Frankia casuarinae: one gene and its partner. The protein of the gene in region 2 interacts with the protein of the main gene of each other region in a pairwise test. Links are inferred from orthologs where the notes say so. Each region holds a gene or a part of one and is shown on either strand. Other genes may lie near its edges.

What was found.
Region 1: the proteins of eno (region 2) and rpe interact in binary tests that used the Escherichia coli proteins (3 or more experiments, as listed by UniProt). The link is inferred for Frankia casuarinae from one-to-one orthologs.

What each region holds. Positions count from the first base shown.
Region 1 is NC_007777.1:3,775,179-3,781,679, forward strand. The notes cover bases 1,273-4,261. They hold rpe (ribulose-phosphate 3-epimerase), read right to left. Parts: upstream 3,128-4,261; coding sequence 2,417-3,127; downstream 1,273-2,416. Other genes in these bases: FRANCCI3_RS16035 (bifunctional 3,4-dihydroxy-2-butanone-4-phosphate synthase/GTP cyclohydrolase II), read right to left, coding at 1,273-1,377; FRANCCI3_RS16040 (riboflavin synthase), read right to left, coding at 1,374-2,090; FRANCCI3_RS16050 (RsmB/NOP family class I SAM-dependent RNA methyltransferase), read right to left, coding at 3,161-4,261. In the rest of the region: more of FRANCCI3_RS16035, read right to left, coding at 1-1,272; more of FRANCCI3_RS16050, read right to left, coding at 4,262-4,636; fmt (methionyl-tRNA formyltransferase), read right to left, coding at 4,633-5,646; FRANCCI3_RS16060 (primosomal protein N'), read right to left, coding at 5,940-6,501. UniProt on the Escherichia coli protein: Catalyzes the reversible epimerization of D-ribulose 5-phosphate to D-xylulose 5-phosphate.
Region 2 is NC_007777.1:4,688,521-4,694,830, forward strand. What follows is about bases 1,071-3,868. They hold eno (phosphopyruvate hydratase), read right to left. Parts: upstream 3,213-3,868; coding sequence 1,929-3,212; downstream 1,071-1,928. Other genes in these bases: FRANCCI3_RS19785 (DUF501 domain-containing protein), read right to left, coding at 1,071-1,460; FRANCCI3_RS19790 (FtsB family cell division protein), read right to left, coding at 1,550-1,924; FRANCCI3_RS19800 (S49 family peptidase), read right to left, coding at 3,604-3,868. In the rest of the region: FRANCCI3_RS19780 (Ppx/GppA family phosphatase), read right to left, coding at 1-808; more of FRANCCI3_RS19785, read right to left, coding at 834-1,070; more of FRANCCI3_RS19800, read right to left, coding at 3,869-5,652; FRANCCI3_RS19805 (MerR family transcriptional regulator), read right to left, coding at 6,064-6,310. UniProt on the Escherichia coli protein: Catalyzes the reversible conversion of 2-phosphoglycerate (2-PG) into phosphoenolpyruvate (PEP). It is essential for the degradation of carbohydrates via glycolysis.

The DNA of each region.
Region 1 (6,501 bases), 910 kb from region 2 along the record:
GGCCCTAGGCAGATCGGACAGGCCGGGTGGACCCGGAAGGCCGGGCGGACCCGGAAGGCCGGGCGGACCGGGAATGCTGGGCAGACCGGGAATGCTGGGCAGACCGGGAATGACGTGTCCCATCCGGTCCCGCTTGGTGGTCAGGTAGCGCAGGTTCTCCGGCGTCTGGGTGACCGGCATCCCGATGAGTTCGACGATGCGCAGGCCGTAGCCCTCCAGCCCGGCCCGCTTCGTCGGATTGTTGGACAGCAGCCGGATGCCGCGCACGCCGAGGTCGACCAGGATCTGGGCCCCGGTGCCGTAGTCACGGGCGTCGGCCGGCAGACCCAGCGCGAGGTTGGCGTCGACGGTGTCGTGGCCGGCGTCCTGCAGCTGGTAGGCCCGCAGCTTGTGCATCAGGCCGATGCCCCGGCCCTCGTGGCCCCGCATGTAGAGCACCACTCCGCGTCCCTCGGTCGCGATTATGCGCAGTGCCGCGTCGAGCTGGGTTCCGCAGTCGCAGCGCCGGGAGCCGAAGACGTCCCCGGTGAGGCATTCGCTGTGCACCCGGACCAGCACGTCCGCGCCGTCACCGAGCTCGCCGCGGATCAGCGCGATGTGTTCGACGCCGTCGAGGATGTTGCGGAACCCGACCGCCCGGAACGCCCCGTAACGCGTCGGAAGCGACGCCTCCGCGACCCGCACCACCTGCTTCTCGGTCCGCCGACGGTAAGCGATGAGATCGGCGATGGAGATCAGCAGCAGCCCGTGCTCGCGGGCGAACTCGGCGAGCCGGGGAAGCCGGGCCATCGTCCCGTCGTCGTTCACGATCTCGCAGATCGCACCGGCCGGCCGCAGCCCGGCGAGCCGGGCCAGGTCGACCGCGGCCTCGGTGTGGCCGGGGCGGCGCAGCACCCCGCCGTCCTTGGCCCGCAGCGGGAAGATGTGGCCCGGCCGGCTCAGGTCGCCGGGCGTGGTCCGCGGGTCGGCCAGCAACCGGATGGTGCGGGCCCGGTCGGCGGCGGAGATCCCGGTGGAGACGCCGTCGCGGGCGTCCACGGTGATGGTGAACGCGGTGCCCATCCGCTCCGTGTTGTGCGGGACCATCTGGTCCAGTTCGAGCCGGTCGGTGTCGGCGGCGTCCATCGGCACGCAGATCACACCGGAGGTGTACCGCGTCATGAACGCGACCAGCTCGGGTGTCGCGGCCTCCGCCGCGAAGATCAGATCACCCTCGTTCTCCCGGTCGGCGTCGTCGACGACGACGAGCGGGCGGCCGGCGGCGATCTCGGCGAGCGCGTCCTCGATGGCGGCGAACCGCACGTCGGCGTAGCCGGCGGGAAGGGCACCGGCGGGAAGGGTGGCCGTCGAGGAGGCGCCGGCCGCGGATGTCGTCATCGGTGTCGTCCGTTCGGTTCGATGGGGCCGGCATGCAGCTTCTCGACGTACTTGGCCAGCACGTCGACCTCGATGTTGACCAGGGAACCCGGCGCACGGCGACCCAGCGTGGTCAGTTCGAGCGTGGTGGGGATCAGGCTGACCGTGAAGGTGGCCGGTGAGTCGCCACCGGCCGGCGAGATGTCGACGACGGTCAGGCTCACCCCGTCCACCGTCACCGAGCCCTTCGCCACGAGGTAGCGGTCGAGCCCCTCGGGGAGCGCGACGCGCACGAACTCCCAGCCCTCACCGGGCTGCCGGTCGAGGACCGTGCCGACGCCGTCGACGTGCCCCTGGACCAGGTGGCCTCCCAGCCGGTCCGCCAGCCGGACGGGACGTTCGAGATTCACCCGGTCACCGACGGCGAGCTTCCCAAGAGAGGAACGCACCAGCGTCTCTCGCATCACGTCAGCAGTGAACGCCGACGGGCCGTCCGTTGTGCCGGGTGGGCCGGGTGGGCCGGGTGGGCCGCCGGCCGTACCGGTCTCGGCGCCCCCGTCGAGCCCCGGGCGGGCGAAGGAAGTCACCGTGAGACAGACACCGTTGACGGCGATGGACGCGCCGTGACTCACATCACCCAGAACCGTCTGACAGGCGATGGTGAGTGCCGCCGACTCCGACCGCGCATCCACCGCGGTCACCACGCCAAGTTCTTCAACGATGCCGGTAAACATCCGACCCGTGCCCCTCGCTCCCGGGCACCCGCACCCTGGGCGAGGAAAAACCACGCGGGACCACGCCGGCACGCTCACGCCGACACGCGCCCGCGAGCGGTCAACGACCACCGCGGGCACTCGGCCCGCGCGCGTCCTCCCATCCGGACTTTCACCGTCGGTCCCGGAATTCCACCGGGTCAGCCGTCCCAGTACCTGCGGACGGGTCGCGGACTGTCACCGCCGGTTCGGAATTTCACCGACCCCGGAGCGCGCGTGCTGCTGGTTGTACTGCCTCAAGTCTGGCATATGAAGCCGCCGGACGCCGGTGAAGCCACCGGACGCGGTCACGCCGGCCCGACCGCCGAGCGTGGCGCGGGCGGGGACAGCCGGGGCGCCGCCCGCAGCGCCTGCTCACGCAGCCGCTCGACGGCCTGGCCCGGATCGGCCGCCCCGAAGACGGCCGTGCCGGCGACGAACACGTCCACACCCGCCACCGCGGCCCGCTCGATCGTCCCGGCGTTGACCCCGCCGTCGATCTGCAGCCACAGGTCCAGCCCACGGGCGTCGAGCAGGCGCCGGGCGGCCTCGATCTTCGGCAACACCTCGGTCATGAACGTCTGACCGCCGAAACCCGGCTCGATGGTCATCAGCAGCAGCAGGTCGAACCGGTGCAGGTCGTCGAGATAGTGCTCGACCGGGGTGTTCGGCTTCACAGCGAGGCCGGTGCGGGCCCCGGCCGCCCGGATCGCCCTGGTGGTGCGGGGCAGGTCGGACACGGCCTCGGCGTGAATGGTGACGTTCGCCGCGCCGCGCTCGGCGTACCCGGCCGCCCAGCGGTCGGGATCGTCGATCATGAGATGGCAGTCAAGCGGAGTATCCGTCACCGCGCGCAGGGCCGTCACCGTGTCCGGCGCGAACGCCAGGTTCGGGACGAAGTGGTAGTCCATCACGTCGACGTGCAGCCAGTCGGCCTGCCCCTCGACCGCCAGGGCCGCGTCGGCGATCCGGCCGAAGTCGGCGGCGAGCAGGCTGGGGTAGATCTGCGCGGTGGCCATTTCGCGAGGGTATCGGCTCCCGGGTCCGACGCCTCAGCTGTCGACCCGGCGCAGCAGGGCGACGAACATCGCATCCGTGCCATGGAGATGCGGCCAGAGCTGGACGAACGGGCCGTCACCGAGCCGGTCGACCTCCGGCAGGGTCAGGCGGGCATCGAGGATGGAGGTGTCGGCGCGTTGTCCGGCCACGCCACGCACCACCTCGACGGTCTCGGCCGGGTGCGGGGAACAGGTCGCGTACGCCACCACCCCGCCCGGGCGGACCAGGTCGAGCGCGGCGACGAGCAGCGCACGCTGGAGCGGGACGAGCGCGGCCACATCGGCCGAGGTCCGCCGCCACCGGGCCTCCGGCCGGCGCCGCAGTGCTCCGAGGCCGGTGCAGGGGACGTCGACCAGCACCCGGTCGGCTCCATCGGGCCGCAGCGGCACCGCCCGGCCGTCGGCGCGCACCGTCCAGGCCCGCGCCGCGTCGCCCAGGGACCGGGCCACCATGGCCGCCCGGGTCGCCCGGGGCTCGACCGCGATCAGGGCCGGCCTGTCCGGTGGACCCGGCCTGTCCGGCAGACCCGGCCCGTCCGATGGGGCGGAGCCGCCGAGCAGCGCGGCGAGCAGGGCCGCCTTCCCGCCGGGGCCCGCGCACAGGTCGACGGTCAGCCCGAGGTCACGGCCCACCGTCGCCGCGCGGGCCAGGGCCAGGGTGACGAGCTGGCTGCCCTCGTCCTGCACGGCGGCCGCGCCCGCGGCCACGGCGGGCAACCCCGCCGGGTCCCCGCCGTCGAGGCGTACCGCATACGGCGAGTAGGGGCCGACTCGGGCGGTCAGACCTGCCTGCGCGGCCTCGGCGAGCAGCCGGTCACGGTCGACCCGGCCCGGACGGGCGACCAGGTGTACCGCGGGTCGGACGTCGTCTGCCTCCAGCGCGGCGCGGGTCGCCGTGAGGTCGCCGGCCAGGGCCTCCGCGACGACCTCGACGATCCAGCGGGGATGCGTCGTCACGACCGCCAGGTGACCGACAGGGTCGACGTCGAACCGCGGTGCGGACAGCATCGTGGCGAGATCGCCGCCGGTCTCGGCCACCCGGGCGGCCACCCGACGCAGCACGGCGTTCGCGAAGCGGACCGGGCGCTCGCCACTCGTCGTGCGGACCAGCTCGACGGTGCTGGCCACGGCCGCGTGGGCCGGGACCCTGGTCCGCAGCAGCTGGTAGGCGCCCAGGCGCAGCGCGTCGCGCACCGGCGGGTCGATGGTGTGGACGGGTCGACTCGTCGCCGTGTCGAGCACCCCGTCGAGGGTGCCCTGCGCACGCAGGGAGCCGTAGGCGAGCTCCGTGACGAACCCGCGGTCCCGGGCGGACAGCCCGCTGCCCGCCAACAGGGACGGCAGCAGCAGGTTGGCGTAGGAGCCGCGCTCGTCCACCGCCCGCAGCACCTCCCAGGCCAGCAACCGCGGCCGGTCGACGCTTGACGCTGGCCGGGGCCCACGGGTGCCCGGCGAACCGGCCGATCTCACGACGTTCCTCCACTGACCGGCATCGCGCCGATCGCGCCGAGGGTCTCCCCCTTGGCGATCCGGACCCCGCGGGCCCAGGCCGCGGCCGCCATCGGGCCTCGCCCCTCGGGACGCACCTCACCGAGGAGCACCGGGCTCGTGCCCGTGCCGACCGCCACGTCCCCGCCGGGGAGCACCATGATCTGCCCCGCCGGCAGCCCCCCCGCCGGCAGCCCGGCGGGCAGCGCTACCGGCCCGGCCGGCCGACCGGACACCGCACCGAGGCGCACCGGACCGATCTTGAGCCGCCGGTCGCGAAACGTCGTCCAGGCTCCCGGCGCGGGAGTGGCGGCCCTCGCCAGCCGATCCACCGCGATCGCCGGCTTCGTCCAGTCGATCCGGGCCTCCTCGGCGGTCAGCTTCGGCGCGAAGGAGATCCCCTCGGCGGGCTGGGCCACGGGCCGCACCGTCCCGTCGGCGATGCCGTCCATCACCGCGACCAGCAGCCCGGCGCCGGCCTCGGCGAGCCGGTCCAGCAGGTCACCGGAGGTGTCCGTCGGCCGAACCCGCTCGGTGAGGACACCGTAGACCGGACCGGAGTCCATCGCCGGTTCGATCTGGAAGACGCTCGCGCCGGTCAGGTCGTCCCCGGCGAGCAGGGTGCGCTGCACCGGAGCCGCCCCGCGGTAGGCCGGCAGCAGGGAGAAGTGCAGGTTCACCCAACCGTGGCGGGGAATGGCGAGCGCCGCGGGCGGTAGCAACGCGCCGTAGGCCACCACCGGGCAGCAGTCGGGCGCGAGGCCAGCGAGCGTGGCCAGGAACTCCGGGTCCCGGGGCCGGTCCGGGCTGAGCACCGGGATGCCGGCCTCGTCGGCCAGGACGTGGACGGGGGGCGGCTTCACCTTCCGCCCCCGCCCGGAGGGCCGATCGGGCCGGGTGACAACCGCGACCACGTCATGGCGCGGGCTGTCGATCAACGCCCGCAGGCTGGGCAGAGCCACCGCCGGGGTACCGGCGAAAACAAGACGCATACGCGAAGCACCGATCCGTCGCGACGTCATTGCCGACGCCGTGACCGTCTCCGGGGGTCATCGATCCGAGGTGTCCGACCGGGCCGGGAGCATCCCGCCGTTCTCCGGCCGGGGAGTATGGGCTGACGTCCACAGGCCTGTCGCCGCCGACGACCGTACCCCGCCGACGCTCGGAGGTGGCGGACGGCCGCGGTCCGGACCGGGCCCGCGGCCGAAGATCATGATCCATGACGCGTACCCGGGCCGTGGTATGCGGGGCCACGCCATGCGGTGCGAACCAGACCATGCCGGCGCTACCCGAGGATCAGGGGATCGAGCTGGATCCGTAACCGGCCGGTGGTTCGCCGGGTCGCGAGGACGCCGCGAGCGGATCGCAGCGAGGCCGCGAGGGCCGCACCGCGCTCGCGCCGGACCCGGATCAGGACCCGTTCGATCTCCTCGGGGCCGGAGGTGGCGCCGTCGGGGCCGCGCCGCCCGGCACCCACGGCAGACGAATCGCCCTGGTTCGCGCCGTCGGGAACGGCCCGCGCGGACGGTGCGGGGGGCAGCGGTACCGGCCCGAGCACATCGGCGCCGTCGGGAAGCTCGACGGCGGCCAGCAGCTCCGCGACCGCCGCGGCGGTGCCCGCTACGGACGCCATCCGGGTCGCCGGCGGGAACCCCAGCTCCGCCCGCTCGTCGGCTTCCCGGGCAACGAACGTGCCGGGATCCCAACGGACGAGCGCCTGGACCGGCCCTAGTCCGGCATCGGCCGCGACGATGACCCGCCCCCCGCGAGCGGCGGGCCGGGCGAGCGCGGCGGCGGCGGTCCACCGGCGCAGAGTCTCCTCCCCCGCGCGCAGGTCGGGACGGCCC
Region 2 (6,310 bases):
TGACCTGCGCGACCTGCTCCGCCGTCGTCACGGACAGGTGGATGCGGGTCGGGTCGTACTCGGGGAGATCAGCCGCGAGGGCGGCGACCGTGGTGACGGTCCCCGCGACGCCGACCAGCGTCGCCGCCTCGGTCAGGGGCACGGTACGGGCGGCGAGGTCGAGTGCCGCGTGCACGTCGGCGACGATCGCCGCGGCCTGCGCGCCGGTCGGCGGATCATCGTGCAGGTGCCGCTCCGCCAGCCGCACGCATCCGACGTTCACCGAACGGGCGGCCCGCACCCCGCTCACGTCCCCGAGGACGAGTTCGGTCGAGCCGCCGCCGATGTCGGCGAGCAGGATCGGCGTGGCGACCGGCCCCGTCGGCGCGCCCTCGACCGAACCGGCAGACGAACTGGCGTCGAACGAACCGGCGTCAAACGAACCGGCTCGGCCGACGAGGTCACCGATGGCGCCGCCGAAGGACAGGGCCGCCTCCTCGTTCCCGCTGATCACCTCGGGGTCCACACCGAGGATCGCGCGGACCCCGGCGACGAGCTCATGGCGGTTGCGCGCGTCGCGGGTCGCGCTCGTGGCGACCATCCGCACCCGTGAGGCTCCCAGCCGCTCGATCTGCTCGGCATAGTCCCGCAGCGCGGTGAAGGTGCGGGCGAGCGCCTCCGGCGCGAGCTCACCGGTCCGGTCGACCCCGGCCCCCAGCCGGACGATCTCCATCTGGCGGGTCAGCTCGTGCAGGGTCGATCCCTCGACGTCCGCCACCAGCAGACGGATCGAGTTGGTTCCACAGTCGATCGCGGCGACCCGACTCACGGTCTCTCCTCCCCGGTCAAATCCCCTATCGGATCTCTTTCGGATCCCCCGTCGGGTCCCCTGCCGGATCCCCTGTCGAACGACTGCCGGTCGGTCCGTCGCCCGCCGCCCCGCCGCCCGGGGCGGGTCCGGGCGCCTCGGCCTCGTCAACGCCCGGACATCGGCCACCGGCCACGCACGGCCCCCGCCGACCCCAGTCGGGAACAGCCGCAAGGGCCTCGTCACCGAACGGATTGACTCCCGGACCCACGGCGAGACTGTGCGCTACGAGGACGTGCAGGCACTTGACCCGATCGGGCATGCCACCCGCGCTCGGAGCGGCGGGCAGCACCTCGTGCGCGTCGCGCCGGGCGAGGTAGTCCCGGTGGGCGACGGCGTAGGCGGCGGCGAGCCGCGGATCCTCCGCCAGCCGGGCTGTCATCTCGCGCATCACCCCGACCCCCTCCAGCCGCGAGATCGCCGACGCAGCCCGGGGGCAGGTGAGGTAGTACAGGGTCGGGAAGGGGGTGCCGCCGGCAAGCCGCGGTGCGGTCTCGACCACGTCGGGAAGACCGCACGAGCAGCGATGGGCCACCGCGAGGACGGCTCGCGGCTCGCGGGAGAGCTGACGGCGCACGATCTCGAGATCCTCGGCCGTCACCGCCGGTGCCATACTCACCCCCTCGCCGTCATCGCCGTCATCACCGTCCGCCAAGCCCGTTCCTTCGCCGCACCGGGGTCGGGGCTCCCGCCCCGTGACCGCTACGGCGTCGAGATCTCCGACCAGAGTCGGGCGTACCAGGCCGAGCCCCCGGACGACCCGCCGCGGGTCTCGTCGCCGTCCTTGGTGGGTGCCGGTTTGATCGGCATCAGGTACGCCCGCTCACCGGGCTTGACGTAATGCAGCCGACGGCGCGCCTCGTCCTCGACCCAGGCCTGGTCGTCGTAGCGCTCGACCGTCGCCCGCAGCTCGTTGACCCTCGCCTGGGCCTGCGCGTTGGTCCGGCTCAGCTCGGAGAGCTTGGCCTGCTGCTGCAGGTACAGCCGCAGCGGATAGGCGAGGGTCAGGACCAGCACGCAGATCACGACGGCGAGCAGGGTCGCCCTCGTGGTCAGCGCGGTGTTCCGCGGCGGCATGGGATCAGCCGGCTTGCCTGCGGCGGGGGAACGCGGCGGCGCCCGCGTACCGGGCCGCGTCGTCGAGTTCCTCCTCGATGCGCAGCAGCTGATTGTACTTCGCGACCCGCTCCGAGCGCGCCGGGGCGCCGGTCTTGATCTGACCGCAGTCGACCGCGACGGCGAGGTCGGCGATGGTGGTGTCCTCGGTCTCGCCGGACCGGTGGGACATCATTGCCCGGTAGCCGCTACGGTGGGCCAGGTTCACCGCGTCGAGCGTCTCGGTCAGCGTGCCGATCTGGTTCACCTTCACCAGCAGGGCGTTTGCGGCCTTCAAGGCGATCCCGCGAGCCAGCCGCTCCGGGTTGGTCACGAACAAGTCGTCCCCGACGAGCTGCACCTTGCCACCGAGCCGCTCGGTGAGCGCCACCCAGCCATCCCAGTCATCCTCGGCCAGCGGGTCCTCGATGGAGACGATCGGGTAGGCGGAGACGAGCTCGGCATAGTAGTCGCTCAGGTACTCGGCGCTACGCGAGTTGCCCTCGAAGGTGTACGACCCGTCCGCGTAGAACTCGGTGGAGGCAACGTCCAACGCCAGGGCGATGTCCGTCCCCAGGGCGAAGCCGGCCTTGTCGATCCCCTCGGCGATGAGGTCGAGAGCCTCCCGGTTGGTGGGCAGGCTCGGCGCGAAGCCGCCCTCGTCGCCCACGCCGGTCGCCAGGCCCCGCGCCTTCAGCACGCTCTTGAGCGCATGATAGACTTCCGCACCCCAGCGCAGCGACTCGGCGAAGGTGCTCGCGCCGATCGGAGCAATCATGAACTCCTGAATGTCGACGTTGGTGTCGGCGTGCGCACCACCGTTGAGGATGTTCATCATCGGCACCGGGAGCAGGTGCGCGGTCGGACCTCCCAGGTACCGGAACAGCGGCAGGCCGCTCGACGCCGCCGCCGCCTTGGCCACCGCCAGGCTGACCCCGAGCAGGGCGTTGGCGCCGAGGGCCGACTTGCCCGGGGTGCCGTCGAGGTCGATGAGCGTCGCGTCGAGAAGACGCTGCTCGGTGGCCTCCAACTCCATGATCGCCGGACCGATCCGGTCGATCACCGCGGCCACGGCCTTGGTCACGCCCTTGCCGCCATAGCGGTTGTCCCCGTCGCGCAGCTCGACGGCCTCGAAGGCACCGGTGCTCGCCCCGCTGGGCACCGCGGCGCGGCCCAGCGTGCCGTCCTCCAGGACGACCTCGACCTCGACGGTGGGGTTACCGCGCGAGTCAAGGATCTCGCGGGCTCCGACGGCCTCGATAGACGGCACGGCTTCGACCTCCGGTATGCGCTCTGACACGGAACGATGACGCGGTGGCAGCAGCGGACCGCCACAGGCCGGTGACCGGAAGCCACCACCCCGCGGCAGGCCACCGGGGCAGACCCTGATGGCCTGCCGCGGATCGTGGCGCGGGACGAGCGGTGCCGTCCGGACGAAACCGGTCGCTGCGAGACTACCGTCGCCCCACGGCGACGCGACGCCGGTCCCGGCCCGGCGCGGCGCGTCCATTCACCCGCGGCGGGTCCGTTCACCGGCCACCCGACGGTCATTTCACCGCCTGCCTGGCCGTCGGGCACCCGGGCGTCGATCCTCCCGCGGACGGCGGTGTCACGCATCCCACAGGCCGGCGAGTTCGTTGTGGGCCACCGGTGCGGACCGGCTAACCGATCCGCCCGATCGGCGGCATGACCAGCGGACCGGCCGAGGGCAGACCAAGCCGCGCCGCCAGCGGTGCCAGCGCCCCCCAACCCGGGACGAAGCCGGCACCGGGACCAGCGCCGAGCAGGCCCAGGGCGGACCCGGCCACCGACCCGGCCACCGACCCGGCCACCGACCCGGCCACCGACCCGGCCACCGACGCGGCGGCCCCGCGGTCCTCGCTGGACTTCGGCGACCGGACCCGTTCCAGCACCGACGGCTTGGGCGTCAGCCGCACCCGCGGAGTCTCACCGGCCGGCAGACCGGCGCGCGACCAGGCGAGTTCGATCGCCTGCGCCAACCCGCCGAGGACGTCCACCAAGCCGTGCGCATGGGCGTCCGCGCCGGTCCACACCCGGCCGCGGGCCAGCTGGTGCGCCTGGTCCCGGGACAGCCCGCGAGCGACCGCCACCTTGTCAACGAAGTCGGCGTAGACCCGGTCCAGGAACTCCTCCAGTTTCTCCCGCTCCCCCGGGGTGAAGGGCCGCCGCGGCGACATCATCAGCGCATGCTCGCCCTCCGCGACGGCACCGAAGCCCACTCCCACCTTGTCGAGCAGCCCGCTGATCACCTGCTTGCCGGCGAACACCCCGATCGAGCCGGTCAGCGTGCCGGGGTTCGCCACGATCGCATCGGATGCCAGGGCGACGAAGTAGCCACCAGAGGCCGCCACGTCACCCATCGAGACGATCAGCGGCCGGCCGCTGGCCCGGAACCGCTCGGCCTCCCGGCGGACCAGGTCGGAGGCGACGTAGGAACCCCCAGGGCTGCTCACCCGGAACACCGCCGCCGCCACCGCGGGATCACGCGCGGCGGAACGGAAGGCCGCCGCGGTGGCCTCCGCTGCGAGCACCGGCCCGGAGAACGGACCCGGGGCACCGTGTCCGAGGACGACCGGCCCGGTCCCATGGATGAGCGCGATGACCGACTTCTTCGGGTCTCGATGTGGCGCCGTCACGGAGGGGGCCAGCGCACTCGTCCCGCTGCCCGCGGCCTCGTCCGGGTGGAGGTGGGCCTCCCCGGCGCCGTCGGGACGGGAGCCGTCCCGATCATCGGGAACCTCGCGGAAGAAGAAAGCCGCCGGACCGCCGGCCGCCAGCGCCGCCACGCGAAGCGCCGGGAACTTCTCCCGCCGCTCGGCGGACCGCCGGTAGGCGGAGGCGTACATCAAAACCGGCTCCGCGCCGGACCCGCGGCGCGCATCCTCCCGGCCCGCGCCCTCCCCGTCACCCCCGAATCCGGCCGACGGCCCCCGCGTCACCCGTTCCCGTGCCGCCGCGTACACCTCGTCGCGGTAGCCGAGACGGTCGACGAGACCGGTGTCGAGCGCGACGGACCCGGCCAGCGGTCCGAGATCGATCAGACGCCGAACCCGGTCGGTGGACAGCCCGCGTCCCTCGGCGATGCCGGCCACGATCTGGTCAGAGCTGGACTCGATGATCCGGCTGACCGCCTCCAGGTGCGCCGGGGTGAAGTCCCGCTCCACCAGCGTGTTGACGGCGTTCTTGTACTCGTACCGCTGGCCGATCTCGACGGAGATACCGAGCCGGTCGAGCGCTCCCCGCAGGAACGGCGCCTCCATCCCGAGACCGGTCAGGCCGCAGTCACCGGGCGGGGCGAGCCAGATCTCGTCGAACGCGCAGGCCAGATAGTAGGGCGCCGTGCCGCCCCCGAACTCCCCGAAGGTGTCCGCGTAGGCGATGGCGGTGCCACCGGCCGCACGAAACGCGGCGATCGCGGCGCGAATCTCCTGGATACGTGCCAGCGGCATCCCGCAGGCGGCGATATGCGCGACCACGATGGACACCCGGGGATCCTCGGTCGCGTACCGTAGGCCTTCGACGACATCCCGCAGGGTCGTCCGACGCCGGGCGAGCGCCAGGGTGATCGGGTCGGTGGGGACGCCTTCGATCGGGTCGACCGTCAGATCGAGTTCAAGGACGATCGGAGCCGTCCGCCGCGCCGCGATCTGGCGGACGTCGGCCAGCGCCTTACGTGGGATGGCAGCCATGCCCTCAGAGGCTAGCCTTCCCCCGCACGGCGCCTCCGGCGCAGTGCGGGGACCCCTGGCATCGGGCGCCGTACGGGGTCTCCGTCGCCTCGCCTTCGGCGAACCTCCTGGGACAACCCTCAAAGAACCCACGGCGCCTCCGGCGCAAAGAACCCACAGCGCCTCCGGCGCAGTGCGGGGACCCCTGGCATCGGGCGCCGTACGGGGTCTCCGTCGCCTCGCCTTCGGCGAACCTCCTGGGACAACCCTCAAAGAACCCACGGCGCCTCCGGCGCAAAGAACCCACAGCGCCTCCGGCGCAGTGCGGGGACCCCTGGCGCCGCCGGAAAATAACTTCAAGTTTTGATCTTGGTCTTGCCGGTGCGATGCGCGAGGCCCGCCGCGGTGGGTGCGGTGATCGGTATCCGCGGATCAGACGGTTCCTCCCGACCGTTTCGCGTCGTCGTGCAGCCCGCCGACGAACGACTCCGCGACGCTGACCTGCTCCCGAAGCGTGGAGAGTTTTTCCTCCGCGAGTACCACCCAGGTGCCAAGCCGCTCCTGGAGCTCGGCCCGGACGCCCGCGGCGAGGTCGGGCTCGGCGAGCTCATCACGAAGGGCCAGCAGCGACCGTATCTCCTCCAGGGTGAACCCCAACGGTTTCATCTTCTTGATGAGG